Regions from separate parts of the Providencia sp. UF-224 genome, predicted to be linked through region 3. Evidence: predicted binding sites of a transcription regulator. Region 3 holds the regulator's gene; each other region holds the start of a gene.
What was found. The regulator CRP, encoded in region 3, controls carbon source genes, mostly activating them, when cyclic AMP is high. The targets are predictions, from matches to a motif close to ATGTGANNNNNNTCACAT.
Positions count from the first base shown of each region.

Region 1: gntK (gluconokinase) is a predicted target of CRP. The motif match lies at 3,626-3,643, and genes of this name have one in related genera.
Region 2: rbsD (D-ribose pyranase) is a predicted target of CRP. The motif match lies at 5,074-5,091, and genes of this name have one in related genera.
Region 4: AC4IFO_RS02245 (PTS mannitol transporter subunit IICBA) is a predicted target of CRP. The motif match lies at 3,695-3,712, and genes of this name have one in related genera.

Region 1 is NZ_JBSICC010000019.1:46,774-54,541, forward strand. Features, by position in the region: gene AC4IFO_RS16435 (ABC transporter ATP-binding protein) at 1-65, opposite strand, end outside; gene AC4IFO_RS16440 (FecCD family ABC transporter permease) at 62-1,066, opposite strand; gene AC4IFO_RS16445 (ABC transporter substrate-binding protein) at 1,075-2,112, opposite strand; gene gntR (gluconate operon transcriptional repressor GntR) at 2,313-3,308, shown strand; gene gntK (gluconokinase) at 3,778-4,320, shown strand; gene gntU (gluconate transporter) at 4,317-5,672, shown strand; gene AC4IFO_RS16465 (SGNH/GDSL hydrolase family protein) at 5,912-7,138, opposite strand; gene AC4IFO_RS16470 (SGNH/GDSL hydrolase family protein) at 7,110-7,768, opposite strand, start outside.
Region 2 is NZ_JBSICC010000015.1:87,412-95,179, reverse strand. Features, by position in the region: gene rbsR (ribose operon transcriptional repressor RbsR) at 1-161, opposite strand, end outside; gene rbsK (ribokinase) at 171-1,094, opposite strand; gene rbsB (ribose ABC transporter substrate-binding protein RbsB) at 1,176-2,066, opposite strand; gene rbsC (ribose ABC transporter permease) at 2,085-3,047, opposite strand; gene rbsA (ribose ABC transporter ATP-binding protein RbsA) at 3,044-4,558, opposite strand; gene rbsD (D-ribose pyranase) at 4,566-4,985, opposite strand; gene ravA (ATPase RavA) at 5,267-6,784, shown strand; gene viaA (ATPase RavA stimulator ViaA) at 6,787-7,768, shown strand, end outside.
Region 3 is NZ_JBSICC010000014.1:21,866-29,633, reverse strand. Features, by position in the region: gene AC4IFO_RS14185 (aminodeoxychorismate synthase component II) at 1-165, shown strand, start outside; gene AC4IFO_RS14180 (aspartate aminotransferase family protein) at 295-1,509, shown strand; gene AC4IFO_RS14175 (hypothetical protein) at 1,570-2,931, opposite strand; gene AC4IFO_RS14170 (hypothetical protein) at 3,116-4,090, opposite strand; gene crp (cAMP-activated global transcriptional regulator CRP) at 4,278-4,910, opposite strand; gene AC4IFO_RS14160 (OsmC family protein) at 5,265-5,666, shown strand; gene AC4IFO_RS14155 (phosphoribulokinase) at 5,757-6,623, opposite strand; gene AC4IFO_RS14150 (YheU family protein) at 6,682-6,891, opposite strand; gene AC4IFO_RS14145 (hydrolase) at 6,888-7,768, opposite strand, start outside.
Region 4 is NZ_JBSICC010000001.1:452,000-459,767, forward strand. Features, by position in the region: gene AC4IFO_RS02235 (MltR family transcriptional regulator) at 1-371, opposite strand, end outside; gene AC4IFO_RS02240 (mannitol-1-phosphate 5-dehydrogenase) at 450-1,613, opposite strand; gene AC4IFO_RS02245 (PTS mannitol transporter subunit IICBA) at 1,625-3,574, opposite strand; gene AC4IFO_RS02250 (ArsB/NhaD family transporter) at 4,176-5,408, shown strand; gene AC4IFO_RS02255 (cyclase family protein) at 5,469-6,206, opposite strand; gene AC4IFO_RS02260 (MetQ/NlpA family ABC transporter substrate-binding protein) at 6,417-7,259, opposite strand; gene AC4IFO_RS02265 (CMD domain-containing protein) at 7,474-7,768, shown strand, end outside.

The DNA.
Region 1 (7,768 bases), on a different contig from region 3:
ATGTCGTCAATGATTGCGGTGTTGTGATAGCCAATGGCAACGTTATTGAGGGTCATTATGCTCATTTGACCCGCCTTGTTTGCAATAAAATTGCTAAAAAGAACGGCGCACCCACCGCAGAGGTGAGGATCCCCAGCGGCAATTCAATCGCGGCGATAGTTCGAGCGAGGGTATCCGTTATCAATAGCATAATTGCCCCAATCGCCAGTGATGCGGGGAGCTGGTAACGAAAGTTAGCGCCCACTATCATTCGCGTAATATGGGGAACAATCAGCCCTATCCAACCAATAATACCGGCAATGGACACCGCACTTGCCGTGAGCAACGTGGCACAGACGATAAAGATAGCGCGTGTTAAACCCACATTTACCCCTAAGCTTTTGGCTTCTTCATCGGATAAGCTCAGTAAATTCATGCGCCAGCGTAATAATAGCAGCGGAATGATGCCTATTAACATTAATGGCAAGACAGACAAAAGGTCTTCCTGCGTAATGGATGACAGCCCGCCCAATAACCAAAACGTAATCGAGGGTAACTGGGTATAAGGGTCTGCCAAGATTTTCATTAATGAAATGGCGGAGCCACAAATAGCGCTGATGGCAACGCCCACAAGGACTAGCGATAAAATGGGATCGTGTTGGCGAGCAAGGCGCGCAATAAAGCACACAATAGCCACAGTAATTAAGCCCCCAATAAAGGCGGCTAATTGGATATAAATCAGTGATTGACCGAAGAAAATCCCGACAACGGCACCCACGCCAGCACCGGCGGATACCCCTAAAATATCGGGGGAAACCAACGGGTTGCGGAACATGCCTTGGTAAGCGGCACCCGCAATGGATAATCCACCACCAATAATAATTGCAGCTAATGTACGAGGGAAACGTATTTGCCAAAAAACGGTTTCATTACGCGGATCGCTAACATCAGCTTGAGAAGAAAATAAATTGGCAAATAGGCGGTACAGTTCATCGAGGGTAAGTGAATACTTACCACTCGTTAAAGCAATCACTAAGCTAACGAATAAAATGAGAATTAATAATAAGGGTTTAACCCCTTTGTTCATCATTCCACTCATGATTTTTCCATCAGTAAATCAACCTGCTCAACGGTTAATGGCGAATGATAGAAAAGTTCAAAGAATTCAGCGATATCTTGCTTTATCGTCGCGGCAATCCCGTCATCAAAGTGGCTTTGTAAACGGCGCATGCCAAGAAGGCGATTAACCCCAGGAGGGCCATCTAACCAGCCAAATGGCATACCCGTAAAGACAAGTAACTGTTGGTTTGCAATGGCATCTAACCCTTTCCACAGTGGGGAGGTCGTCATAAATTCAATGGCTTCATCATATTGCGTTATAATGATGTCAGGGTTCCATTGATAGAGCTGTTCCATGGAAACAGTGGTGAGCCCACGGAAATTTGGGATATCCACGACGTTACGTAAACCGAGCATTTCAATAGCCTCGGTGTGAATTGAGCCTTTGGCACCTGTTTCCAACCCTTTTGCCCCTCGAGCGAGGTAAAAACTTAACGGTTTTTGTTGCGGTTTATGAGCAAAGGCAACAGCATCATCCAAATAACGTTGGGCAAGCTGGCTGAGTTTTTGTGCTTGGAGTTCAACACCAAGCGTTTCACCAAGCTGAGTGAGTTGCTGAGGTGAGTCTTTTAACCCACCAGCAATCAATAAATAGGGAACATTGGTCTGTTTCGCCACTTTTTCCGCTTGTGAGCGATAAGTGTCATCGATATTACCTGTGTCTATAATCAAGTCAGGGTTATAAGACAAAAGTTGTTCTAACGATAGCGTGCTGCCTCGCCCCGCTAAGCGGCCGTAAACGGGTAAATCGAGCCATTGTTGTGCAAAAAGCCCAGTATGGCCTTTTTTCAATGAAATCGAGGCAAACCCCACCATTTTTTCAGGGGCTAGGGCAAACATCAGTAAATCAGAGGGTGGCCCTGAACTGATAACGCGTTGAATATGGTTTGCCGCAGGAAGCTTGCCAAAGAGGGCTTCTTCGACAAGACGCTGACCCCTAGCGAAACTTGGCAAACTGTAGAAAGCAGCAAGTAAGGCACTGGATTGAAGAAATTGTCTACGATTGATTGCCATAATAAATGTGAATACGCTCGTTATGATAATAGTTATATAGCGCGAAAATTAGCGGAGTCATACTGGAGAGTCAACCTGAAAAGTTGAGTTGTTAGAAAAACTCGACATTTGTGTGATGTAAATCAGTAACAAACATTGCTATCAATAAAAAGATAGCTGAACATAGAGAAAGTTAACTTAATAAATATCACTTTGGACTTATGAAGAAGAAAAGACCCTCGTTGCAGGATGTAGCAGACCAAGTCGGCGTCACAAAAATGACGGTGAGCCGTTTTTTACGCAACCCAGAGCAAGTTTCAGAGCCTCTGCGTGAGAAAATTGCCGAAGCGCTCGAAAGCTTGGGTTATATTCCTAATAAAGCGCCGGATATTTTGTCGAACGCAACCAGTCATGCGATAGGTGTTCTACTTCCTTCATTAACCAACCAAGTATTTGCGGAAGTGATCCGTGGTATTGAGGCCGTCACAGACCGCCATGGTTATCAAACTATGTTAGCCCACTACGGTTATTTACCTGAAAAAGAAGAAGAAAGGCTCACGTCGTTGCTATCGTATAATATCGATGGCGTTATTTTGGCAGAGCGAACGCACACTGAACGCACATTGCGGATGTTAAAAACAGCGGGTATCCCTGTTGTTGAAATCATGGACAGTGTTTCCCCTTGCTTAGATATTGCGGTGGGGATTGATAACTTTGAAGCTTCTCGCCAAATGACTCGCGCCATGATTGAGCGAGGCTGTCGCAAAGTGGTGTATATCGGGGCGAGGCATGATGAGAGAACGTTTATCCGCTTAAAAGGCTACGAACAAGCGATGTTAGATGCCAACCTCGAGCCGCGTAACGTGATGACGCAAGTCAGCTCATCCTATTCATTAGGTGCACAATTATTACACGATTGCCGCGCAAAATACCCTGATACTGATGGCTTGTTTTGTACCAATGATGACTTAGCAATTGGGGCAATATTCGAGTGCCAACGGTTGGGGATTAATATTCCGCAAGATTTAGCTATTTCAGGTTTCCACGGGCACGACGTAGGGCAAGTCATGACACCGAAGTTGGCCAGTATTCTTACCCCAAGAGACCAAATGGGACGTAAAGCGGCAGAGGTATTGCTGGCGCGAATGACGGGTAAGAAACTGACAGAGACGCATTTTGATGTGGGGTTTTCTCTACTCTCGGGGGAGAGCATCTAATTATTTCCCGTCGCTCCTCGTCATACTTCGCGCTGTCGCGTTGTTGGCTGCACTCACCAACCCTAGTCACATACTGGTGTATGCTCCTAGGGCTTGGCTCGATTGCCGCCTAGCGACACCACGAATTATTTAGAGGAATCTATCGAAGTAATATATTCAAAGAAACCCTTAGAATAATATAATTGAGAAAGTTAGTAGGGATAGGATAATTAATACATTTCATTGAAATAACTAAGGTTTTATTATTGGCTAGGATTGATTATTTTTATACCTCTTTCATTCTTCTTTTCTTCGTTCATTTTCCTTTCTCAGTCAGATTGAGATTAACATCACAGATCTGTTCTCTTATTCGCCAATTTTATTGCAATAAACCCGTACTGATAATAATGTTACCCGTAACAAAGTTACCGGTAACATTTTGCCGGATGATGAAAAGAATAGAACAACGATAAAGCCTGAGGAGTTTCCTATGAGTGATACCCAAAAACAAAACTACACATTTGTCCTAATGGGGGTATCGGGTAGCGGTAAATCAGCGGTTGCCAATGGGGTTGCACAACTATTACAAGCCGCTTTTTTGGATGGTGACTTTCTGCACCCTAAATCAAATATTTTAAAAATGGCATCGGGGCATGCCCTTAATGATGAAGACCGCCAGCCTTGGCTGGTGGCACTGAACCAAGCCATTTTCGCGATGCAAAGAACCAATAATATTTCGTTAGTGGTGTGTTCAGCACTGAAGAAAAAATACCGCGACATTTTAAGAGAAGATAATAAAAACTTATTTTTTATCTACTTAAAAGGTGATGCTAACGTAATAGAAGAACGGCTTAAAGCGCGTAAAGGGCACTTTTTCAAACCTGAAATGCTCAAAACGCAATTTGCAACCTTAGAAGAACCTAACGAAGCAGAAACTGATGTGCATATTGTGGATATTCGTCAATCTCTTGAAGACGTCATCGGTAATACCTGCTCAACGATTACACAGATTGTTTCGGGAGATAAAGTATGAATACCGTTGAAACCCTTAGCACACTGACGTTAGTGCTCACTGCAGTAGGTTCTGTCGTCTTATTATTATTTTTAGTGATGTATGCGCGCTTACATGCCTTTGTGGCCTTAATGATTGTCTCCATTGGTGCGGGTCTATTTTCAGGGATGCCTGTGCAGCAAATCACGGAAACTATGCAAAAAGGGATGGCTGGGACTCTAGGTTTCTTGGCAATCGTAGTTGCACTTGGTGCCATGTTTGGCAAAATTTTGCATGAAACAGGCGCATTAGACCAAGTCGCTAATAAACTACTTAACCTGTTTGGTGAAAAACGTGCGCACTATGCTGTGGGTGTCGCAGGGCTTATCTGTGCCTTACCTCTGTTTTTTGATGTGGCAATCGTCTTATTGATTGGTGTTGTTTTTGCGGTTGCTAACCGTACTGGCCATAACGTTGTTCGCTTGGCAATCCCATTATTTGCTGGGGTCGCGGCTGCGGCAGCCTTCTTACTACCTGGGCCAACGCCAATGCTCGTTGCATCGCAAATGGGGGCGGATTATGGCTGGATGATCTTAATCGGTTTATGTGCTGCTATCCCAAGTATGATTTTAGCGGGGCCATTATTCGGTAGTTTTATCAGTAAGTTTGTTCATATTGATATCCCTGCGGATTACCAAGCGCCGAAAACAGAGCATGGCAAGATGCCAGGTTTTGGATTCAGCTTATGTTTAGTGTTATTCCCACTCGTTCTCGTCGGTTTAAAAACCATTGGAACCCATTTTGTTGAGGCGAATTCAACCGCTGAACATTGGTTAGAATTTATTGGCCACCCATTCACTGCGCTATTGTTAGCATGTTTGGTGGCAATCTATGGTTTAGGTTTCCGTTATGGCCTAAATAAAGAAAAAGTGATGGAGATCTGCTCGGCAGCGATTCAGCCAGCTGGGATCATCTTACTGGTTACCGGTGCAGGTGGGGTATTCAAACAAATCCTGGTGGACTCAGGTGTCGGCCCTGCGCTGGGTGACTCTTTGATTGGTGCGGGTTTACCGATTGCGGTGGCATGTTTCGTATTAGCGGGTGCGGTGCGTGTGATCCAAGGCTCTGCAACAGTAGCGTGTCTAACAACGGTCGGTTTAGTGCTACCTGTTATCAGTGAGCTTGGCTATTCTGGCGCGCAGCTAGCTGCGTTAGCGATTTGTATTTCGGGTGGCTCGCTTATTTTAAGTCATGTGAATGACTCAGGCTTCTGGTTATTCGGTAAATTTACCGGTGCAACAGAAGCACAGACCCTGAAAACGTGGACAGTAATGGAAACTATCCTCGGTACAACAGGGGCAGTGGTTGGAATGATTTTCTTCGTTTTCTTATAATTTCATTTAGATAAAAAGTAAAAGGTCAGCATATGAGGCTGACCTTTCAGACTGCAGACAAACCGATTAGGTTTGACTGCAGGTTGGATTGGTTTTGAAAATAAACAAGAAAAATCAATTCATTGATTTTTGGCTGATAACACAAAGCAGGAAAAACCACGCTTTTATCCTGCTTTGTCAACAACCTTAAAGGTCAGCACATGAGGCTGACCTTTTTTTTGTTTATGCACGAAAGGCAATTACTGTAACAGCTGATTGAGCTGGCTGTATAAGCCTTGTGCGCTCTTCTTGTAGCCTTCGACAGATAAATGCACGTTATCAGGACGCGCTAAGTCTTGCGCTGCCCACGTACGAATTGAGCATGGACCGCCCATAAAGGCTTGCCAGTCCCAAAACAGCGTATTTTCTTGCGCTGCGACGGCTTTTTGAATTTGAATCACACTCATTAAATTCACGGGCATTTGAGCTTGGCAGCTGGCTGCATTGCTAAATTTCAGTGAATCATTCGGACCGACCAATAGAATCACGCTATTTGGCATTTGCTGGCGGATTAAACGAATTTTTGCCCGCAAGTTTTGCTCATAAGCGGTTAAATCTAACGTGTCGTTAAATGCTTCGTTGGTACCGTAGGCCAAAATCACCATATCTGGGGACATCTGCGCTAACGTTTCGCTCCATTGGGGCTGCCATTTATCGACCATCGTTAAGGTTGCGCCGTTAATTCCGAGTGCAGACACCATCACGCCAGGCTTTGTTGAGCGAACTAACCAACCACCAATTTTCAAGCTGTTGTCTTTGCTCACAGAAACTTGCGCAGGTAATTGGGTATTGACCGGTGTTGAGAAGCGCCACTGGTTCCCTGTTGCGGGTAATGCCACACTCGGGGAAACCGCAGGAGATACACGCATTTGTGAATCACTTGAGCCTTGATACAGCGCTTGTAGCTGATAAGCCCCTAGCGCGGGTTGTAATGGTTTCAATAACACATTGCTATTCGCGGCTTGTGGCTCTGCAATAAAGCCCCCTAGCGGGTAATCGAAGCGTTCATCTTTACGGCTTGAAGATAGTGACCACTCTTTTTTCTCACTCATGCGGTTGATGGTCGCAGTGCGTTGACCCGGAACCGAAATTGGCGGAATAAAGCCGGGGCCTGCATCACCATAGCGCTGCTGAAATAACGTTCTCAGATTGCCACTGAAAAAATCAGCCGCTGTGTGAGAGTCACCAATTTGGACAATATGCACTTGCTGGTTGCCTTGGCGCAATTTATTGGCGAATTGACGCAGGTTTGGTTCTGCATTATTCACTAATTGCCCACGTTCAACCGCGCTCTGACCTTTTGTCGAGCTAGGTGTTCGTGCTTTGTCTGATGTGTTCTGGCAAGACAGTAAGCCCAATGACAGCAGCGCAATAACGCTGCCAGCCAAAATTTTGGACTTAGCTTGACGCAGGTTGTTCAGTTTCATGAGGTTCCTTTTCTTCCTCTGCGAAGTGGATCAGTGAGAACACTTTTTCCGCGATGATCTGTTGGCCTTTTCCGCTGAAATGAATGCCATCACCACTTCGTAATTTAATTGTGCTGCTTTCGTCGCCGATATAGTCAGAGTAGGTATCGCCTTTATATTTAAAGACATCATTGACGGAGAAGTAAATTTCACCGTTGCTCTCGACTTCAGATTGGTAGAGGCTTCGTAAGAATTTCATACCATCAGATAGCGTATTTTTACGCATATTAGGGGGGCCAACCCAAATAACATCAACATTGTGCTGGCGAGCGGTGGATATTATATCACTAATCCGTTCGCGGTAAACATTTTCCCAATCTTCACTCTTAAATTTGACGTATTTATAACCAGCTTGAGGTGGCATATCCCACGGGTCATTAGGCCCTAAAAATACGACTAATACTTTTATATTTGGATTGTCATTCAAAGCCTTAGCAATCGTTTGTGGCCAGTTGAAAAAGCGTGGATAAGCGAGGCCAGTACTTTGCTTACTTAAATTAATGCTATCGATATTATATTTTTTTAATAGCATGTTTTTTACATGAGGTGCTACCCCCTGCATCATGGAGTCACCCGCAAATAAAACCTGCT
Region 2 (7,768 bases), on a different contig from region 3:
AAGCTTCTCGCCAATGCCGAAGGGGCGTAATTTAGCTCTTCAATAGCATTTTTAACACGCAGAGTAATACTCTCGCTGACGTAGCGATTTTGATTAATAACGTGAGAGACGGTGGATGTCGACACACCCGCAAGGCGAGCCACATCTTTCATTGTTGCCACAAGTTAATCCTATTGAGCTAAAAATTGGTCAATTTCTTTACGCCATGGAACCGAAGGTTGAGCACCTGGGCGAGTAACCGCTATCGCCGCCGCTGCATGGGCAAAAATAATCGCGTCTTCGTCAGACTTACCTTCCAGTAAAGCGGTAACGTACGCCCCATTGAATGTATCACCTGCCGCAATAGTATCCACTGCTTTTACGCGAAACCCAGCAATTATTTTACCTTGTGCACCTTTTTCACTGTACCAAACCCCACGAGCACCCAAGGTAATCATCACTTTGCTGATCCCTTTTTGATGTAATGCTTCTGCCGCCGCTTGGGCGCCTTGGTCATCATTAACGGCAATACCCGTTAGATGCTCCGCTTCGGTTTCATTCGGCGTGATAATATCCACCAGCGTTAATAATGAGTCTGGTAATGATTGTGCTGGAGCTGGATTTAAAATGACTTGAGTATTGTTTTTCTTCGCAATTTCAGCGGCCATCTGAACAGTTTCAATCGGTGATTCAAGCTGCATTAAGACGGCATCCGCTTCAATAATTTTTTGCTGATATTGAGTGAGTCTCTGCGTTGTTAGTTGCGCATTGGCACCCGCATTGATACCAATAATGTTTTCGCCTTGTTGATTCACATAAATCAGTGCCACACCCGTCGTTTCATCTTTAATCGCATCAATACATTCTGTTTTGATATTATCGAGATGAAGCTGTTTTTTAATACTTGCACCAATATCATCATCACCTACACAAGCTATAAATGTTATGTCAGCGCCACTACGGCCTGCCGCCACAGCTTGGTTTGCACCTTTTCCACCAAAGGCAACTTGATAGCTGTCACCACGAACGGTTTCACCCGGTTGTGGAAATTGCTTAACATTCAAAATATGATCAGCATTAATACTACCCAGTACCACCAGCTTTGCTGTACCCATAACATTTATATCCTTTTTATTGTGACTGCTTAACCACAAACCCATAAACCGCCGCAAAGCTGCTGCGGCGGTTATTTTATCTTATTGTTTTACCACTAATTCCAATTCAACAGGAACGGTAGCATCAACTTTTTCACCTTTTAAGACTTTATCGGCAATTTGTACACCAACAATACCAATTTGATCAGGGCGCTGTGCGATTGTTGCACCTAATTTCCCGCCCTCTACCGCTTTAATGCCATCATTAGTGCCATCGAAACCGACCACTAAAACATCAGTACGACCGGCTGTTTGTAGTGCTCTTAATGCACCTAGCGCCATTTCGTCATTTTGTGCGAAGACCGCTTGAACCGCTGGGTGCGCAGTTAGCAGGTTTTGCATAACGTTAAGGCCTTTTGTTCTATCAAAGTCAGCAGGCTGGCTCGCCAGTAAATTAAATTTGTGCTCTTTCGCACCTGTATTAAAGCCCTCACCACGCTCACGTGCTGCTGAAGTACCTGAAATACCTTCTAATTGGATAACTTTGGCTTCATTACCTGTTTTTTGTGCAATATAATCGGCCGCCATTTTACCGCCCATACGGTTATCCGAAGCAACGTGGCTGACGACTTCACCTTTATTAGCGGCTCTGTCTAAGGTAATAACAGGAATTTTTGCTTTGTTTGCCATTAGGATAGAGTTACCCACCGCATCAGAGTCTGTTGGGTTGATTAACATCAGTTTTGTTCCACGAACCGTTAAGTCCTGCACGTTTGCCAATTCTTTTGCTGGGTTATCTTGTGAGTCTAGAACGATCAATTCATAGCCCAGTCTGTCTGCCTCTTTTTGTGCGCTATCTTTCATCGTCACAAAGAAAGGGTTGTTCAATGTTGAAATCACTAACGCAATGCTGTCTTTTGCCATCGCATTGACGCTAACGGTTGCACTCAGTGCAACGGCTGATAACAATGTGGCTAATTTATTCAGTTTCATAATCGTTTTCCTGTAGGGTTATTTTTTATTATCAACAAGTACCGCAAGTAAGATGACGACTGCTTTAACAATCATCTGATAGTTCGACGAAATACCTAATAAGTTTAAACCGTTGTTTAAGAAACCAAGGATAAGCGCACCAATCAGCGTACCGACAATGCGCCCTTTTCCGCCCGCAAGGCTTGTGCCACCCAGTACAACAGCGGCGATAGCATCTAGCTCATACCCATTACCTGCCATAGGTTGCGCCGATGACAAACGTGCAACTTCAATCACACTGGCCAGTGCCGCCAGCAAACCACATAAGGCATACACAATAATTTTGATGCGATCGACGTTAATGCCTGATAAACGAGTTGCCGCTTCATTGCCCCCTAACGCGTAGATATAACGGCCTAATCGAGTGTGGTGCAACATGTACCATGCCGCCGCAAAAACAATGATCATTAACCAAACCGGGGTAGGAATACCTAATGGGCGACCAATACCAAACCAGCCAAATAAATCAGCATTATCACTAAAGCCCGTGTTTATCGGGCTACCATCGGTATACACACGAGTCACCCCGCGCAATAAAAGCATCATCACCAATGTTGCGATAAAGGCTTGGACTTTCCCTTTCGCGACGATAACCCCAGTACATGCGCCAATTGCGGCTCCCAGTGCTAATGCCCCTGCAACAGCAACCAAGGCGTTGACTTCCGCCCCAACCATCGATGCAGCAACCGCGCCCGTCAATGCAAGTAATGAGCCTACCGACAGATCAATCCCTGACGTTAAGATAACCAACGTCATACCTACCGCCATGATGGCGTTTACCGACGTTTGCTGCAAAATATTGAATAGGTTATTCACCGTAAAAAAATTAGGGCTTAATGTTGATACGATGGCAATTAAGACTAATAGTGCAATTAATGATTTTTGCTCCATCAGCCAAGCTTTGCTGAACCAGCGTTTTGATGATGCAGTTGTTGAACTCATACTGATAACTCCTGAACTGAGCCGTAATTTTTACCCACTGCGGCAGCCATTAAGGCTTCCTGAGTCGCGTCTTTGGCGGTAAATTCGCCGCTGATATGACCTTCGTGCATCACCAAAATGCGGTCACTCATTCCAATCACTTCAGGCATTTCTGAAGAGACTAAAATGATGCTCAGCCCTTCTTTCTTAAACTGGTTAATTAGCTGATAAATTTCTTTTTTTGCCCCAACATCGACACCACGCGTTGGCTCATCAAGGATCAACACTTTGGGTCTGGTCATTAACCCTCGTGCGATAGCCACTTTTTGTTGATTTCCGCCAGAAAGGTTACCAATAATTTGGTTCATCGATGGAGTTTTGATATTGAAAAGGCGAATAAAGTCGCTGACCGTTTGTTGCTCTTCGCCGTGTTTAAGTGAGCCACCCGCACGGCTGAAATAACGCAAAGCCGTCAACGACATGTTTTCTTTAACTGACATGCCTAATACTAATCCATCACGTTTACGGTCTTCTGAAATATACACAATGCCGCTATTTAGGCCTTCTTGCGGGGTTTTCAGATTGACAGATTTGCCTTCCAGCTTAATTGTGCCTGATTTCTTGGTCGCTGCGCCGTAGATGATTTTCATCAATTCAGTTCGACCTGCGCCCATTAACCCTGAAACCCCTAAAATTTCACCGCTTTTCAACGTGAAACTGGCATTGCTTACACCGGGGCCTGAAACATTTTCAAGCTGTAAACGGGTATCACCCGCTTGAACATCAATGCGTGGGTATTGGTCTTCAAGCTTTCTTCCCACCATCATTTCAATCAGTTTTTCTTCTTCTAATTCGCTAACGGGTTTTTCGCCAATAAACTGGCCATCACGAAACACGGTGACATCGTCGCAAATCTCAAAGATTTCTTTTAACCGGTGAGAGATATAAACAATACCGCAGCCTTGTGCTTTTAAGTCTTCGATAACGCGGAATAATGATTCCGTTTCTGTATCAGTAAGCGCATCCGTTGGTTCGTCCATGATGATCACTTGGGATTGAAAGCTGAGGACTTTAGCAATTTCCACCATTTGCTGTTCCCCAATCGAAAGTTCAGCAATGGTTTGATGGCTGTCATAATCAAGGTTGAGGCGTTTGAGCAGTTTGTCTGACTCACTGAACATTTTTTTCCAGTCAATTTTGCCAAACGCACTAACAAACTCACGCCCAAGGAAAATATTTTCTGCAATCGTCAGCTCAGGGATCAAGTTTAATTCTTGGTGAATAATACCAATACCTGCTTCTTGGGAGCTTTTTGGCCCATTAAACGCCACTTCTTTACCCAGAAAACGAATTTTACCTGCATCTTTTTGATAGATACCGGTGAGCACTTTCATCATGGTTGATTTGCCAGCCCCATTTTCCCCCACCAGCGCCATGACTTTTCCGGGGTAGACATTTAATGTCGCACCGCTGAGCGCTTTCACGCCCGGAAATGATTTATCGATACCGATAAGTTCTAATAAAGGTTGCATAGTCACCTCAGAAAGTCACACCAGAACATAGGATTACATTCGCAAATGGCGAGCATTCCCCTGTTCTAATGACTGCTTTGCTGTCATGAGTTAGCTGTTTAAAACGTTCATGACTGCAATAGATGATTTCGATTTGATTGCCTTGTTCAGTTTGTAGGTTATTCAAATGCGTTAAAATAGCCGTTTCCATGGTGGGATTCATTGCACTAATTTCTTCTGCAATAATCGCTTTTTCGACCTGCATTTCTTGCGTAACCACTCGCAAAACAGCCATGAAATCAGGTAACCCTTGCGTTATCGCTAAATCAATCCGCTCAGGCCCCGCTGAAATGGGTAAGCCTGCATCCGCCAGTGTGATTTGGTCGGTATGACCTAACTTTGCAATCACTGAAGTAATATTGGCATTAAGCAGAACACCTTTTTTCATTTTTTCACCGCCATTTCTGATAAGCGAAACGTTTCGCTTATACAATCATAGTTTAGATAAGTCACAACTCAATATTGATAGTCGATATTTGTGATCATCATCGAAACGTTTCGTTAGTGTGGGATAAGCTTAAAAACAATAACTTATTGAATCACTTATAGCTGAATCGTTTTTTCTTGTTTTTTGGGGTACATCAAAGAAAAATGGAAAAAATGGCCGCAGTATGTAATAAAAGGAATTGATAGCCTTTATCAAGAACTCTCCAATAGAAAGGAACTGTTATGCAACTTGCTGAGCGTATCGCCCAACTGAGTAATTACCTTGAAAGCGGTTTGTATGAACGCCAACAGGCAATACGCTTGTGTTTATTAGCCACACTCAGTGGTGAAAGTGTCTTTCTATTAGGCCCTCCAGGTATTGCGAAAAGCTTAATCGCGCGGAGAATGAAATATGCTTTTCGTCATGCCCATGCATTTGAATACTTAATGACGCGCTTTTCGACGCCTGAAGAAATTTTTGGCCCTTTATCCATTCAAGCCTTAAAAGATGAAGGGCGCTATGAACGCTTAACGAAAGGTTATTTGCCTGATGCTGAAGTGGTTTTTTTAGATGAAATCTGGAAAGCAGGCCCCGCGATTCTCAATACGCTATTAACGGCTATTAATGAACGCAAATTCCGTAATGGCGATGAAGAAAAAGCCATTCCCATGCGTTTGCTTGTCACGGCTTCAAACGAATTACCTGATGCTGATAATAGTTTAGAAGCCCTTTTTGACCGTATGTTGGTGCGTATTTGGCTTGATAAAGTACAGGAAAAACAAAACTTCCGTGCATTATTGACGGGAAAATCGTCGTTAGAAGGATCCCAAGTCCCTGAGCATTTAAAAATCAGTGATGAAGAGTACCTGCAGTGGCAACAAGAAATTCCAAAAATTACGCTGCCCGATCACTGTTTTGAGCTAGTCTACCAACTACGCCAACAATTAGATGCCGCGGATAAGCAGGTTTATGTCTCAGATAGACGTTGGAAAAAAGCGGTGTATTTATTACAAGCGAGTGCATTTTTTAATGGTCGCAGCAGCGTCTCTCCCCTTGATATTGTACTTTTGAAAGATTGCCTGTGGCACGATATGCAATCGATGAATGCATTACCGCGATTAATTCAATCCCTTTTACAAGAAGAAGGTTGGCAGCAGCGTAAATTTACCCGTGAAATTGAGCAAATTTACCAGCAATGGATGTCATCCACGCAAGATCAAAATAGCCAAGATGCATTTAAAGTAAATAAAAACAATGCGATGTTTGCTCGTAAGGCCTCGTATGTGTTACCTGAGCATCTTCATGAAGGTCGGATCACGCTGTTTTTACATCGTCCATTACAATTGCATAATATGAAAGTGACGTTTGTTACCACAGACAAAAAAGCACTCACTTTATTTTTAAATAAAGGCACGACATTATCCGCTCATTTAAATGGTATTGGTTTTGCACAAGAAATTGCCGCTGAGGTAAATAATTTAAATCAGATACAGTTATTGGATATCAGCCATCAATCATCAACCTTATATATCCAAGATAAAACAGCCACACAAACCCCCACATCAAATAATCAAGAATGGTTAGATAAGCTGGATAAAATTCAATCAGATATCCAAACTGCTCGTTATCAATTTGAAAAACAACAACCCAACCTTTTTATTGAAGCCCATTGGCTGGCGGATATTGAGCAAAGTTTTCTACAACTTGCAGAGAAATTAACGCAATTACGCAACCAAATCACAGGAAAAGTGGCTGAATAATTATGATGAGTTTAGCCACTCTGGAGATGTTGCTTTCGGTTAATGAAAGCCAGTTAATAGAAGAGATTATTATCTCTCTCCTTGCTACGCCGCAATTGGCGGTATTTTTTGAAAAACATCCCCGTTTAAAAAAGGCATTATTAAAAGACTTATCTAGCTGGAAAAAAGACCTAAAACAGCGCCTGCAAGATGCGTTAGTTCCCGCGCAACTTTCTGAAGAGTTTGAGCTGTATAGGCAATCCCTTGGGATATCAACAGACGCTTTTTTTACGCGACTTCCTTCTGTAATAGAAAGGCTTAACCAAATCGACTCGCCGTTTTACCGAGAAGCAAACCAGCTACAAAGCGGTAAAATTGACAACCGCAGTGCAAGGCAAGCTTTGTTTGTCCAAAAGTGGCGAGTCAGCTTAATTTTGCAAGTCACAACCCTGCATAAAGAGCTGTTAGAGCAAGAGAAAGAGCAATTGCTGGCGGAATTACAACGCAGGTTAGCCTTGAGTGGAAATTTAGAAGATATTCTGGGTGAAAATGAACGAGCGGCTGGTCGTTTGTGGGATTTAAGCAAAGGGGTGAATATGACCTCTGTTTATAATGACCAGCTATTAAATCGCTACAGTGAATTTTTACGCCAACAGCCTGAGCTTGAAAAAATAGCCCAACTATTAGGGCGCAGCCAAACAGCGCAAGCTATTCCCGATGATAGCGTGGTTTTAGAAGCAATGACTATCATGGAGAAAGTGCCAGAAACAGTACCTGAACAAGTTAATGGCTTAAACCAAAGTGATGATATTTTGCGTTTATTACCCGCTGAGCTCGCTATGCTGGGTATCGAAGAAATTGAATTTGAGTTTTATCGAAAATTACTGGAAAAACAGCTATTAACTTATCGATTGCAAGGGGATAGCTGGCAAGAAAGAAAAGTGCTGCGCCCCATTACACATCACCATGATGAAGAACAGCCTCGAGGGCCATTTGTAGTATGTA
Region 3 (7,768 bases):
CCTGTTTCTTTTGATGTATCAGCTTGGTCACTAAATAACGGTGATGTTGATGAAATCATGGGGATACGGCACAAAACCTTGCCAATCGAAGGCGTTCAGTTTCACCCTGAAAGCATTCTGAGTGAACAAGGTCATGAGTTATTGAATAATTTCCTAAAGTATTAGTTTGGTAATATTGTTCATAATAAATTAATTATGCATATTTCACCCTTACCTATTGCTCTTTTGTGATTTTTTATTCATATTTGATGCTTATATTTTCACTTAAGCATCAAGTTAGAGCAGGTGAGGGGTATGACAGAACAACAATCAGTAAATCGGCAGACTTTTGACCAAGTCATGTTGCCTATATTTTCGCCAGCAGAATTTATTCCAGTCAAGGGCGAAGGAAGCCGTGTTTGGGATCAGCAAGGCAAAGAATACATTGATTTTGCAGGCGGAATTGCGGTTTTAGCCTTGGGTCATTGCCACCCAAGTTTGGTCGCGGCCGTTCGTGAACAGAGTGAGAAGCTTTGGCACGTCAGTAATATCTTTACCAATGAACAAGCGCTTAAACTCGCGCAAAAAATCACCCAAGCAACATTTGCCGATCGCGCGTTTTTTGTGAACTCAGGTTCCGAAGCCAATGAGGCGGCTTTTAAACTAGCACGTCGTTATGCCATCACAAAATACAGCCCTTATAAAACCAAAATTATTGCCTTCAAGCAGGGGTTTCACGGGCGCACATTATTTACCGTTTCGGTCGGTGGACAAGCTAAATATGCAGATGGCTTCGGGCCAAAGCCTGCGGACATTATCCATGTGCCTTTTAACGACCTTGATGCGGTTAAAGCAGTGATAGATGAGAATACCTGTGCGGTTGTTTTAGAGCCCGTACAAGGCGAAGGGGGTGTCACTGCGGCTACGTCAGAATTTCTGCAAGGTGTTCGTAAACTGTGTGATGAAAATAACGCCTTATTAATTTTCGATGAAGTGCAAAGTGGAATGGGGCGTACAGGCAAGCTATTTTCATATATGCACTATGGTGTGACACCCGATATTTTAACTACGGCAAAAGCATTGGGCGGTGGTTTTCCAATTAGTGCAATGATCACCACAGAAGAAATCGCGAAAACCATGGAAGTTGGTTCTCATGGTACAACGTATGGCGGTAACCCATTAGCTTGCGCGGTAGGTAATGCGGCATTTGATATTATTAATACTGAAGAAGTGTTAAAAGGTGTCGAAAAACGTCGCGAGCTATTCGTTGCTCATTTAAATAAGCTGAACGATAAATATGGCATTTTCTCCGAGATCAGAGGAATGGGGTTATTAATCGGCGCGGAGTTAGATGGCAAACTATTAAACCGTTCGAAAGATGTTTTGCAAGCCAGTGCTGTAGAAGGCTTAATGATGTTAAATGCAGGCACTAATGTACTGCGTTTTACGCCTTCACTGATTATTTCTGAAGAAGAAATCAACAGCGGTATGGCGAAATTAGAGGCGGCGATCGGGAAGTTGCTGAAATAATTGAAAGATAAGTTGCAGAATGATTTCTGCAACTTATTAAAAAATTGTTTTTTATAACGACTATTGAGCTGGTAATGGCATTTTTTTCATCTTAGCTTGGTCCTCTAACCGTGCTTGTAATTGCTCTTCTGAGCTATTACTGGGTATTCCAGCAGCTAGGCATTGATCTTTATGTTCATGTGAATATTTATTTACTTTTTTATTCTTGGCTAAAGGGTATTTATTTTTTAGTTTCTCTTTTTTTTGAGTTGTTTTTTTCTCATTAACCTTAGTGTCTGGTGTAAGGTTATTAGCCTCATTATCGGAACTGTAACCAGAAGATAATGAAGTGAGACTAATAGAGGTCATCATTTTCTCTTTATTAGCAAGTATTTCCCTTAGTGCTTTAATTTCATGATCTTTTATATCATTTTTAAGCTTTAATTCATGGAACATGCTTGTTGAATTAATTTTGTTTTTAACTAACTCATCTATTAGATTATATAATGAATTATTTTCAAATATTAAATTATCAATATTTTCATTGTTTTTTGTGTTTTCTACTTCCGATTTTTTTTCAAATACATCATCAAAATCAAAGTTGTGAGATTCATCATGGTATATAGGCGTATTGTCTTCATCGTAAGTAACTAAAAATTCGCTCATTATTGGTTTTTTTATAGCTAAAATGTTTTTTTCTAGAGCACTTTTATCCAATGTAATATTGTGAATTTTATTTTTTATGTCTTTTAGTTCACCAGTTAGTAAATTTTTTACTGTCGTTTGCATGTTAATTAAACTTTCCAATTTTTCATTCTTTTCTTCCATGTTAATCTCTTTTGATACTTCTTCTTCTAATGAAGAAAGGTATTTACTTTCTTTTTTTAAGTGTGAAATTCCTCTTATTTTTGACTCATATCTTATGGATGATTTCAGATCATCAATTTCGTTTTTTAGCTCTTCTTGTTTATTTGTTAATTTTTCATTTCTGTCTAATAAATCTTGGTAATGTTTAAGGTAGCCTATTGTTTCATTTTGCTTTTCGATGATTTCATCTGTAGCGGGATTTTCACTAAAAAAACTATTCTTATCTAACAAGTTATTAATGGATTTTTCTATTTTATTTGTTAAATCTTTGATGAATTGTGGGATCTTAAAAGATTTTTCTATTAGCTTATTTTCGAGGGTGGATATTGTTTTTTTGTTTGAGTTTAATGTATGGAATAAATTTAATTCTTTTTCCTGTGATTCATTTTCTGTTAGGTTTATGTGAAACTTTGATTCCACCTCTTTTTTGTTAAAACGAAAAGATGAGAATGGGTTATTTACTTTTATATTTTTAATTTTTTGTATAATAGTGGGTGTTTCTCTTGTAGCTCCAGTTGATGAAATTTCTTTGTATAGTGAGCTAGTTGTGGTATTGTTCTGGGGATTAGTTTTCATAGTCATATCCTATATTAATACTAAAAAGTAATTTATTAATTAAATATTCATGCTTAATATTGAAATTATTAACCTATTCAATATGTTGGTTTTATCTTATGACATTGTTATGTTGATAAGATGTAATTAATCATTGCCTTAATGATGGTTTTAAATGAAAAAAGAAAACACTTTATTGAATGATTTATTTTTTTAATTCGTTCAATAAATTATCATTAATGTGAATTTGATTTTGTATTTCAACGATGTTATTCATAAGTGCATTCATTTCCATGGTTAGTCTTTTTTCTTTTTTAATGCTATTGCTTATTTTTATTAAGTCAGAGTTTTTAATTGAAGTGACATTCCTATTTAAGTGAGGTTTTCGTTCTTTATGGTCTAATGGCGTAGATTTGTTAGATAGTTTGTAATGTTGCTTGATATATTGTGTTCTTAATGCGGATGTTTTTGTTTGTAATATATTCCCCTTAAAATCAAAAGTGCTTTTAGGTAGAGGGGTTGATTTAGAATGCTCTTGAATATTGTCAGCAACTCTATAGTGTACATATGTAATTTTTTTTTGAGAAAAAGGCGTTGTTTTTTGTTTAACTTGCTCTAATGGGGAATTAACATTAATAATTTCTTTTGTGTTTCTTTGAATTATTAAGGGGATTTTAGTACCGTTTTTATTTTCTAGTTGCTTAGGTGGATGATAGTTTTTTATGATTTCATCCTTTATTTCTGGAGTGTTGATATTAACCCCTGGAATTTTAACGTACCGATATAAAAAATTGGCATATCCATGCATTTCTTCATCAGCGCGATTGAAATTTTCAAAAATTGTCTGATTTTCTTTTATTAGCGAATTGGCATCTTGCTCATTATAAAAAGTAGATGCATAAAACTTATATAATCGACCTTTCAGTTGATTAACTTTATACTTAAATTCGTCAGAGTGTAATAATTTAGTATCCTTTATACTTTCTGAATCACTTTCATAAGCTGAGTCAATGCTTTCTAGGCTACAAGCATGTGATGGTTTAGATTGCCGCTGAGTGGATAATGGTTCTTTTCTCGATGAAGCAGTAACAGTAAAGATTTTCTTTATAAAATCATCGGAATTACTAATGTTTTTAAAAATATCGGAATGACCTGACAAATTGCTAAGTGTAATTTTCATAAATATAACCCTACTTAATATTATAATTATTATTTTATAGAGAGCTAAATAGAGAAAATATAAAGAAACGACACTCATTAAAAAATGATATATAAAATAATCGTATTTTGGGAAAATAGCGTTATATCGATGATACAACGCTATTTGAAAGTGTGCGCCCCACCAAGGGAGTGAGGCGAAAGGTTAATTATCGTGTACCGTAAACAACAATGGTTTTACCATGCGCAGAGATTAAGTTTTGATCTTCCAGCATTTTCAAAATACGGCCGACAGTTTCACGGGAACAACCAACGATTTGGCCAATTTCCTGACGGGTGATTTTGATTTGCATCCCGTCTGGATGCGTCATGGCATCAGGTTGTTTGGCTAGATTCAGTAATGTTTGTGCAATACGGCCAGTTACGTCTAAGAAGGCGAGGTTGCCCACTTTTTCTGACGTGGTTTGCAGGCGGCTTGCCATTTGCGCAGAGAGGCGCATTAAGATATCAGGGTTAACCTGAATCAATTGACGGAATTTTTTGTAAGAAATTTCAGCAACTTCGCAGGCGATTTTTGCTCTAACCCACGCAGTACGTTCTTGCCCTTCTTCAAATAATCCAAGCTCACCAATGAAATCCCCCTGATTCAGGTAGGAGAGGATCATTTCTTTGCCTTCTTCATCTTTGATTAAAACAGCCACTGAACCTTTAACGATGTAGTAAAGGGTTTCTGCTTTCTCACCCTGATGGATCAGTGTGCTCTTGGATGGATACTTATGAATATGGCAGTGTGACAAAAACCATTCAAGAGTAGGGTCTGTTTGTGGCTTGCCGAGAACCATTAGCGTTATCCTCTGTATGTTATTGCAGCCATCCGGAAAGCGTACCAGAAAGGCTGGCTTTAAAGTCACTAGCTTAGCATATTAATTTGTCTTATATACCCTAAATAACAGGAAGAGCAACATTGCATCAATCGCTTTTCATGGTTAGGGTAAACAAACTGATATCAACACTATAATATAATCAAATACAACGTTGAGTTTTGATCTTAATCCTATCAACTAAGTATTGTTTGTAGCATATCCAATACAGAAAGTCTTCCCTGTATCGCTTCAGCAGAATAAAGCTGATATAACATTCATTATATCTATGGAACAATGTAGCCTTTAAATCGATTTCATTTCAAGGGGAATAAAATGGAAGCAAGAGTTAAATGGGTAGAAGGACTCTCTTTTTTAGGTGAGTCAGCGTCAGGCCACCAAGTGATGATGGACGGTAACGCAGGCGATAAAGCACCAAGCCCAATGGAGATGGTATTAATGGCTGCGGGTGGCTGTAGCGCAATTGACGTGGTATCCATCTTACAAAAAGGCCGTAATGATATTACCGACTGTGAAGTGAAATTAACCTCTCAGCGCCGTGAAGAGGCGCCACGTTATTTCGTTAAAATCCATCTGCATTTTATTGTAACAGGGAATGAATTAACGGATAAAGCCGTTGAACGTGCCGTTCAACTTTCGGCTGAAAAATATTGTTCGGTCGCGTTGATGTTGGAAAAAACTGTCGAAGTGACCCATAGCTTTGAAATAAAAAATTAAAAATAAATTTAATTATTATTAATATATTTGAATTTAAAGATGCTTATCTTAATTATTGGTAAGCATCTTGTTTAATAATTAAAAAATAATTTAGCTATGTTTCTGGCTAATGAGTTTTTCGACTATTGGCGTCATAATTAATTCCATCGCGAGACCTAATTTCCCGCCAGGCACGACAATAGTATTCATCGCAGAGATAAAAGAGCCTGATATCATTGATAGCAGGTAGGGAAAATCGATCTGCTCAAGCCCGCGAAAACGAATAACAATAAAACTTTCATCCTGTGAAGGAATAGCTTTCGCTGAAAACGGGTTTGAGGTATCGACAGTAGGTACGCGTTGGAAGTTAATATGGGTACGGGAAAATTGTGGCGTGATGTAGTTAATGTAATCCCCCATCGAACGTACCACTGAATCCATTACCGCTTCTCGGGAGTGCCCGCGCTCAGTGGTGTCACGGATAAGCTTTTGTATCCACTCTAAGTTCACGATAGGCACAACACCGACAAGTAAATCAACATGTTGCGCAACATTGTGCTCAGGTGTCACTATCCCACCGTGTAAGCCTTCATAAAACAGCACATCCGTTTTTTCTGGCAACGATTCCCAAGGGGTGAATGTACCCGGTTGTAAACCATAAGGCACGGCTTCGTCGTAGGTGTGTAGGTATTTTCGTGATTTTCCACAGCCCGTTTTGGCGTAATCCACCAGTGTTTGCTCAAGTAGCGCAAAGTCATTGGCTTCTGGGCCAAAATAACTAATATGGCGGCCTTGTTCTCTGGCTTTACGGATTGCCATATCCATTTCAGGACGCGTATAGCGATGAAAGCTGTCACCTTCTAGCGTAGCAGATTGGATATTTAATTGATGGAATATTTTACGGAATGCTTGGCTAGTTGAGGTCGTGCCAGCACCGCTTGAACCAGTGATGGCAATAATCGGGTGTTTTTTGGACATAGCGGACTCCCTGTGTTGCGCTTATGGCCACTATTTCAGAAACAGCGAACGAAGCGGGTTAGCGGGCTTTAGGCATGAAATTAACGGATTCATGCAATTCTGACCAGACTAGCACAATTTCGCCAGAAACTAACTGCCGTTTCACATCGTTCACTTTATCTTGCAGGCTTTTTTCTTGGGCGCCGTAGTCGGTGCCCTCGCGTAACACATAGCTTTCAATCAGATTATCCAGTGTTTCAGGCGCAAGCTCTCGCCAAGGAATAATCATTCTTTTTCCTTATTTAAATAAGGAGTTAGCCATTGTGGAATCCGGGTTTCTAGCCACATTTGAGGCTTTCTTAATGTCCCACTCACAAAGCCCACGTGGCCACCGTGTTCAGTCATTTGATATTCCACGTTTTTAGGTAAATGGGATAAATCAGGAACGACTTCAGGTGCCATAAAAGGATCATCTTTGGCATGAATGATTAACGTTGGTTTCGTAATATAGGCAAGCTTAGGGAGGGCGCTACATTTCTGATAATAATCTGTTGCATCATCAAAGCCATGAATACGAGCGGTGATAACATCATCAAATTCACGAATACGTTTCAGTTGTTTTAGCTGTAACAAATTTAATGGCAAGGAACCGGGGTAGCGAACCAGTTTACGAGTCGCATTACGCTTTAAGCCATTGAGTAGATAGCGTTGATAAAATTGGGAAATCCCTTTTTCCATACGCAATGAACAGGCTTCCAACATTAATGGGGCGGAGACCACAACGCCTGCATCTACATCGGCATTTTGACCGCTTTCAGCGAGATAACACGCTAACATATTGCCACCAAGGGAATAACCGACAGCGGCTGTTGGTGCATCACCAAAAGTTTGTTTTAGCCAGCGTAAGAAATAACGAGCATCATTGGTTTCACCTGAGTGATAGATACGCTGTTGGCGATTGGGCTCGCCGCTGCAACCACGAAAATGCATAATCACACCTAACCAGCCTTGGTTTTGTGCACTTTCTAGCATACCGTGAGCATAGGGGCTTTTAAAATTGCCTTCTAAGCCATGAAAAATGACTAAACGCGGCTTGTGTGCAGCGAGCTCAGGTTTTTCGCTCCAAGCAAGATCGATAAAATCGCCATCAGGCAATTCAAGTCTCT
Region 4 (7,768 bases), on a different contig from region 3:
TTAATACTGCCGATTATTTCATCATCAATATAATCTAATTTTAATTCTTGGAAAGATAAAGAATCATTTAATGCTAGAAATAATTCAATATCTTCATAGGTTTCACGCGTTATGGCCCCCAAAGCAAATAACAGTTTCAAACGCACAGATAAATCACCTAATGGTCCATTACCTGTCAAAAGAGGCTCAACTGCATATTTTACAGCATAATCATCCTTCCTAAATACTTTTAACATTAACTTATCAATTGCTTGAGAAATTAGCGTTATAACCTCCTGAATAAATAAATGAATTTCAGGCCGTTGGTTTAACCGCTCAAGGATATGATTTTCAATGTCTTGCTTATTTTCCATAATAATTTTTTTTGTCACTTTATGGCCACCTGCTTAATATTCATTCGCTAATAACCATAAAGTGATTGAACCTCAATAATTAGCCTATTACCCGAATTATTGTTTATTACTCAACTTTATTAACTCATATTGAGTACAAATTTTATCAACAATGGCAGGGTATTGCTGCAAACCGCATAGCTCCATAGTAGCCTGATAGATGCCATTTTCGTTAATTAATTCAACTAGCTCAATGGCCTGAGGATCATTAGAGCACCTAAAATGAAGCGCAGCTGCAATACCAATTATCAGATTATTATTAGGTAATTGGTACTCAAACGTCCCTAGTAACGGTTTAATCAACCTATCTTCTGGGCTGAGTTTACGGATAGGTTGACGCCCTACTCGGCTAACATCATCCTTTAAATAGGGGTTTGCAAAACGGCTTAATATTTTTTCAATATATTGCTGGTGCTTATCGGCGTTAAATCCATATCTCTGAATTAAAACTCGCCCGCTTTCTTCCATAGCTGCTTTTACAACAGCATGAACTTTAGGGTCATTAATAGCATCACTAATTGTTTGATGCCCATATAACTGACCTAGGTAAGCAGTAATCGCATGACCTGTATTTAACGTGAATAGTTTGCGCTCAACAAATGCCATTAAATTATCCGTTAGCTCCATCCCATCAATGCTCGGAATATTGCCAACAAATTGTGTTTTGTCGACAATCCACTCACTGAATGATTCGACGGTGACCGAAAGAGGGTCATCGTTTGCCGCATCCATAGGAGGAACAATACGGTCAACCGCCGAGTCGACAAAACCAATATGTTGTTCAACCCACCCATGTATTTCTACAGGCAATTGTGCAAGAACATGCTGCCTTAATTGGCTTGTCCCTCTTACCATATTTTCACATGCTATAATATTGAGTGGTTTTTGGTTATTTAACGTATTTCTTAACGTAATACCTTGCGCTAAAGTCCCTGCTATCTTTTCAAGGATTTGCGGGCCGACTGCAGTTGTTACCATATCCGCAGTAGCGATATATTCGATTGTCTTTGGGTCATTAGAATTAATTGCGTGCACATGCTGCACTTTTTCAATACGACTTTCTTGACCAACAACATGTACCTGATACGACTGTTGATGCTCTAATTGATCAATTAAAGGTTGGTTAACATCGGTAAATGTAAGTTGTGAATTCGCATCTGCGAGTACTTTTCCAATAAAACCACGACCGATATTTCCTGCACCAAAATGAATGACTTTCATTGTTATTCTCCTTACGCTGCACTTTGTGATGCTAAAATTTCGAGCACTTCTTGAATATTTTGGGTATTACACAATTTTTCGATAACACCATCCTCATCCAATGCTGAGGTAATTCGTGTAATCACTTCAATATGCTCATTATTTTGTGCTGCTATACCAATAACGAGGCGAGCAATTTCATCGGGTTCATCCCCAAATTGCACACCATCTGGATATTGGCAAATAACAATGCCAGTTTTTAAAACACGGTCTTTCGCTTCAATGGTTCCATGTGGGACTGCAATGGACTCACCAAGGTAGGTTGACGTTAATTTCTCTCTCGCCAACATCGCATCAATATAGTCAGGCTCAACATATCCACCTTCAACTAATTTTTGCCCCGCAAATTGGATTGCTTGTATTTTATTTTTCGCCGATAAATTTAAATGAATATGCTTAGCACTGAGTGTAAACAATGCTTCATCTTTATCTTCAACATCAAAAGATTCGTCATTTGCGGCTACAATAGTCTGCTTAATTAAACGCCCGTCATTTGCAGCAGTAGGATGCTTTTTCGCAATTAAATTAGTGACGAGATCATTATACGTTTGACCGTCTAAGAAATTTGCTAAAGAAATATGCATTGCATTAGGTGCAAATGTTTTAGCTCTTTCAGTGAGGTCTTTATGAGTGATAACAATATCAACATCCGCAGGAAGGTCATTAATAGCCATATTGGTGACATTAATATCAAATAGCCCTGCATCACGAACTTTTTTAGCTAATACACCTGCCCCCATAGCACTCGAGCCCATACCGGCATCACAAGCAACAATGATATTTTGCACATTTGCAAGATTAACGCTTGAATGGTTATTCGTTGCCTCTTTATTTGATGATTTAGACTGCGTTTTCATATCACGCATTTTTTTCGTCGCATTATCTAATTCATCATCATCACCAACACGGGTTCTTTTTAATAAGATTGCAGAAACTAAGAAGGAAACGACTGTTGCACTCGTGACGGATAAAATAACACCAATTAATGATGATTTTGGTGTCATCAGTAAAACTGCAAAGATTGACCCTGGAGAGGCTGGCGATACTAAACCAGCATGGAATAAGTTCATCACAAACACGCCTGTCATGCCCCCCAGAATAACGGCAAGAATTAAGCGCGGATTCATTAAAACATATGGAAAATAGATTTCGTGTATCCCACCAAAAAAGTGGATGATTGCAGCCCCGGGTGCTGATTGTTTTGCATTTCCCTTACCGAAAAACATATATGCAAGTAACACACCTAGTCCTGGACCTGGATTTGCTTCAATTAAGAAGAAAATAGAAGCACCTGTTTCAGTGGCTTGCTGAATGCCTAATGGGGAAAATATCCCGTGATTTATCGCATTGTTTAGAAAGAGAATTTTTGCAGGTTCAACAAATATTGATGTCAGCGGCAGTAAGTTGTTTTCCACCATCACGTTAACGCCCGCTGCCAATACTTTAGATAGACCAGCAACCAGTGGACCTATAGCAAGGTATGCGAGTATTGCCAAAAGCATGCCGATAATGCCAGATGAAAAGTTATTCACAAGCATTTCAAAGCCAGTTTTCACTTTGCCATCAATCCAACGGTCAAAGCGTTTAATTGCAAAACCACCGAGTGGCCCTGCTATCATTGCCCCCATAAACATTGGCATGTCGGCACCAACAATCACCCCCATAGTGGTAATTGCCCCAACAATCCCCCCGCGCTCACCGCCAACTAGGCGCCCGCCCGTATAGCCAATGAGCAGCGGTAATAAATAGGTGATCATTGGGCCGACAAGCTGTGCCAATGTTTCATTTGGCCACCAGCCCGTAGGGATAAAGAGCGCGGTAATTAAACCCCACGCAATGAAAGCACCGATATTAGGCATGACCATATTACTGAGGAAACGCCCAAAATTCTGTACCTTTAATTTGATATTTGATGTTACCATGATAGAACCCCGTGGTACGAGAACGATAAGGTTGTAACGTTATCGCCAAATAACGTTAGTGAATTTTTCGACACTTTCACTCTAACATGACCTTTGTCAGATGCGTACCACGCGGGCTTTATGTGATGAACATCACCCAAATACCCTATCTATCCCCTCATAAATATTGATCAGCTTCACAAATATGCAGTGTAGCTTTACTACAAAGACGATTTTTTAAGCAAAATAAACAAAAAATGTGACTTTAATCACACTGAAATCCTTAACTTAATTTTCAGAACAGAGATCTTGATCACGAATTATTTTCATATTCACGATTTTTTAGATCTCTTAAAAGCTAAATTAGCCTTTTTACTGTTGTTGGATTTAGTTTTGTAATTAATTTTCACTCGCTGCATATTTCAAAAAAGCACAAATGAAATGAATATTGAGCTGAATATGTCGGCTTAGCATTCATCTTATTTTAAATTTTCTATCTTTTTGCGATGATTGAGAATAGGATTTACTGCAACTTATTATTATCAAAAGAATATTTAGCCTTGATTCAAAAGATATTCACCGATAAATTATCCTTAAATTTATTCATTAAAATGTGAACACAATGACTTTAACCATTATTGTTTTTCTTTTGGTTTATATTGCTATGGGCTTTGGTAAGTTGCCCGGTTTTAAAGTAGACAGAACGGGAGCTGCTGTTATTGGCGCCTTAGCCATGATGGCTATCGGTAGTATTACCCCACCACATGCTTGGAATGCCATTGATTATCGAACAATTGGCATGTTATTCGGTTTAATGGTGGTATCTGCATCGTTTGTTGTATCTGGCTTTTATAGCTGGACAGCGAACCGAGTTGCTATGTTAAAGGTTTCTCCTCCGGCACTTTTAGCGGTATTAATCGGTGTTGGCGGGATCCTTTCTGCTCTATTAACTAATGATGTCGTGGTTGTTGCCATGACACCATTATTAGTTTCAATTAGCTTATCCCGTGGTTTAAACCCTATCCCATTTTTATTAGGCTTTTGTTTCGCAGCAAATAACGGTGCTGCTGGCTCATTAATTGGCAGCCCGCAGAATATGATTGCAGCTCAAGGACTCGACATCTCATTTGTCGGTTTATTAGAAGCCTCAGCAATCCCTGCCTTAATTTCGTTACCTATTACATGGCTAGTCCTCGTTTGGTTGTACCGCAACCGCTGGTACATTGCTAAGGATGAAATGCAAACAAAAGCACCAACAACTCAAGAAACATTAAATGTGTGGGAAACAACCAAGGCAGGGATTATTACATTTGCCGTTATTATCGCATTTATCATTAGCGATATTCCTAGAGAATTAATTGCCCTTACTGCCGCAGGGTTCTTATTATTGAACCGTTCAATTGCATCTAGCGATATGCTTAAATTAGTCGATGGGAATTTATTACTCTTAATTATGGGATTATTTGTCGTTAATGCGGCCTTTGCGTCAACAGGAATTCCTCAGCAACTCCTCAATGATTTACGTGCTCATGGTGTCGATTTAAATAACCCTCTGGCATTGTTCTTAGTAACTGGTGTGCTCAGCACAATCGTAGGAAATAACCCCTCCGTCATGCTACTTGTACCATTTTTAACACCTGATGGAAATGCAGATTCTCTTGGTGCTGCATTAGTACTTGGCTCTGGTTTTTCAAGCAATTTATTAGTTTTTGGTAGCCTTGCCGGTATTATTGTTGTTGAACAAGCTGCGGCTTATGGTGTGAAAATATCGTTTAGTGAGTTTGCAAAATCGGGAGGCATTGTTGCCGCGTTATGCATGCTCTTAGCCGCAATCTGGGTAGTATTAGTCTTGTAGGAATAATTGCAGTTTATTACCAGCCATACTCCATGATGGCTGGTAATAAAACTTCAATATTTAGGGAAGGATGGCAAATGAGCGCACAGGAAATCCGCTCGCATTATTAGGTTTAGCCACAATATTAAAAATAACTGCCCCGCGAGTCGGTACTTTGTCCAAGTTTGCCAGTAACTCCACTTGGTAAGTATCTTGTTCTAAAACGTAATATTCACCCAGTAATGCATTATTTTTTCGAAAATCCTTCGCAGCATCGGTATCAAACGTTTCATGTCCAATTGCTTTAATACCACGCTCTTCAAATAAGAATTTTAACGCATCCATTCCCCAGCCTGGAATTTGGTTGTTACCTTCAACATCTTTATTATCCATCAACTCTTGTGATGGCCAACGTTTGCTCCAATCTGTTCTTAACGCGACAAAGCTGTCAGCTTCGATTTTGCCGTGTTGCTCTTCAAAAGCCAGCACATCATTAAGAGAAAAGGCAAAGTTTGGATCGTGTTTCGCTCTTTCAGACTGGTCAATAACAATTAAAGGTAAGACAAGCTCTTTTAGCTCTAACTCATGCAAAAAACGTTTGCCTTCAACAAAATGGCATGGTGCATCAATGTGCGTACCATATTGGCCCGGAAAGGTAAATTGCTGAGCAAAGAAACCTTCGGGATAACCAAATAAGGTTTTAAACTCTGCTGAATCAAACATAAAGAAGTGTGGTGAGTTGCCATCAAAGCTGTGTGTTAAATCAACCCATTTCTTCTGTTTTATAATATTAAATGCATCAATCAGTTCGTGACTCATATTTTTCCCCTGTCAGGTTGATTTTGTTCTGTCTTTTTATGAAGTTGTATTTTTTGTTGTGTTACTTAACTATTTAATAGCAGCAAAAACATTATGTTGTCTAGAAATTTAATAAGAATAAATTTCATATTAATTTATAAGAAAGCCACTTATTAATTCAATAATAAGTGGCTAGATAAGAACAAAAATATAAAAAATTAGACTAGGATTTTATTTAGGGTATTTATTCCAGCTTTCTGGCTCAATAAAGCCATCATAAATACGCTGGGAACGAATATAATCTGCATATTCTTTAGATTCAAAGGCCTCTTTTAAGTCTTTAGCCCATTGAGAATCAAGGTCTTTTTGCATTACAGTGACAATAACACGGTGCTCTAACGGTGAGTTTTCAACAACTAACCCGTCGGCAATACGTTGGCCTGCACTTGCGACATAATTTCCATTTACCACTACAAAATCAACATCATCAAGTAATCTTAAACCTTGAGCAGCATCCGTTTCACGCACATCTAAGTTATATTTACCTGACGAAATATCATTAACGCTAAAGCTCAGTGTACTGACATTAGGTTTAATTTTAATCCAACCTAATTGCTCAAGGATCCTCGCGCCGCGCTCTGCATTAACAGGGTCGTTAGATAACGCAACAATCATACCATCTTTAACATCTTCAATTGATTTATGCTTATTAGAACGTAAACTTTGCGGCGCACTTGGTGAATCAGTTAGTGCCACCATATTAATATTATTCTTTTTGTTATAAGCATCCATGTACGCACGGCTTTGATTCACCGATGCGTCAATAGAACCTTCTTCAAATGCTGGGTTGATTTGCCTATTTTGTGAAAATTGGCGCAAATTAACCTTATATCCCTTTTTCTCTAAAATAGGGACAATGCCTTTATCAACTTGATCGATATAATTTCCAACCCCAAAACCTATCGTGATTTGTTTTTTATTTGGATTATCTTTTTCATTGTTATCGCCACATGCTGAAAGCGCAATAACAGCTGCCGCGATTAAAGATAGATTTATTAATTTTTGTTTTAGCATTTGTAACAACCCTGTGAAAATATTTCAGCCAGTATAATCATATTAATTTGGTTGTTCTTAGATCAGATAGTTATAACTTAGTTTGTTAGTAATATAAGAATCAGTTTTAATTCTTTTAGGTTATATGGATATAACAAACAGATCGTTCGATAAATGATGTGATTGATATGTAATGAAGGGGATAAAAAAACGTTTAAAAAAAGAGAGTTACTCTATGACCATTTTCAATAATGATTTAATTAATACACTGACACACTTGCCACCAGATTCCGATTTAGCGTTAATCCGCCAAGACCGTTCAGCTGCAACATTAAATACCCAAGCCGCATACAGCGAAATTTTCTCTGTTCCATCAACACTATTCCCTGTTGATGTTCGTTATCATTTTGCACATCAAGTTGCAAAATTGACAGGTAGCCAAGCATTAGCAGATTTTTATTCACAACAATCATCATCACTAAAAACTGAGAATCTTTCACCTTCTTTACAAGCTGCTGCGGAATATCTGC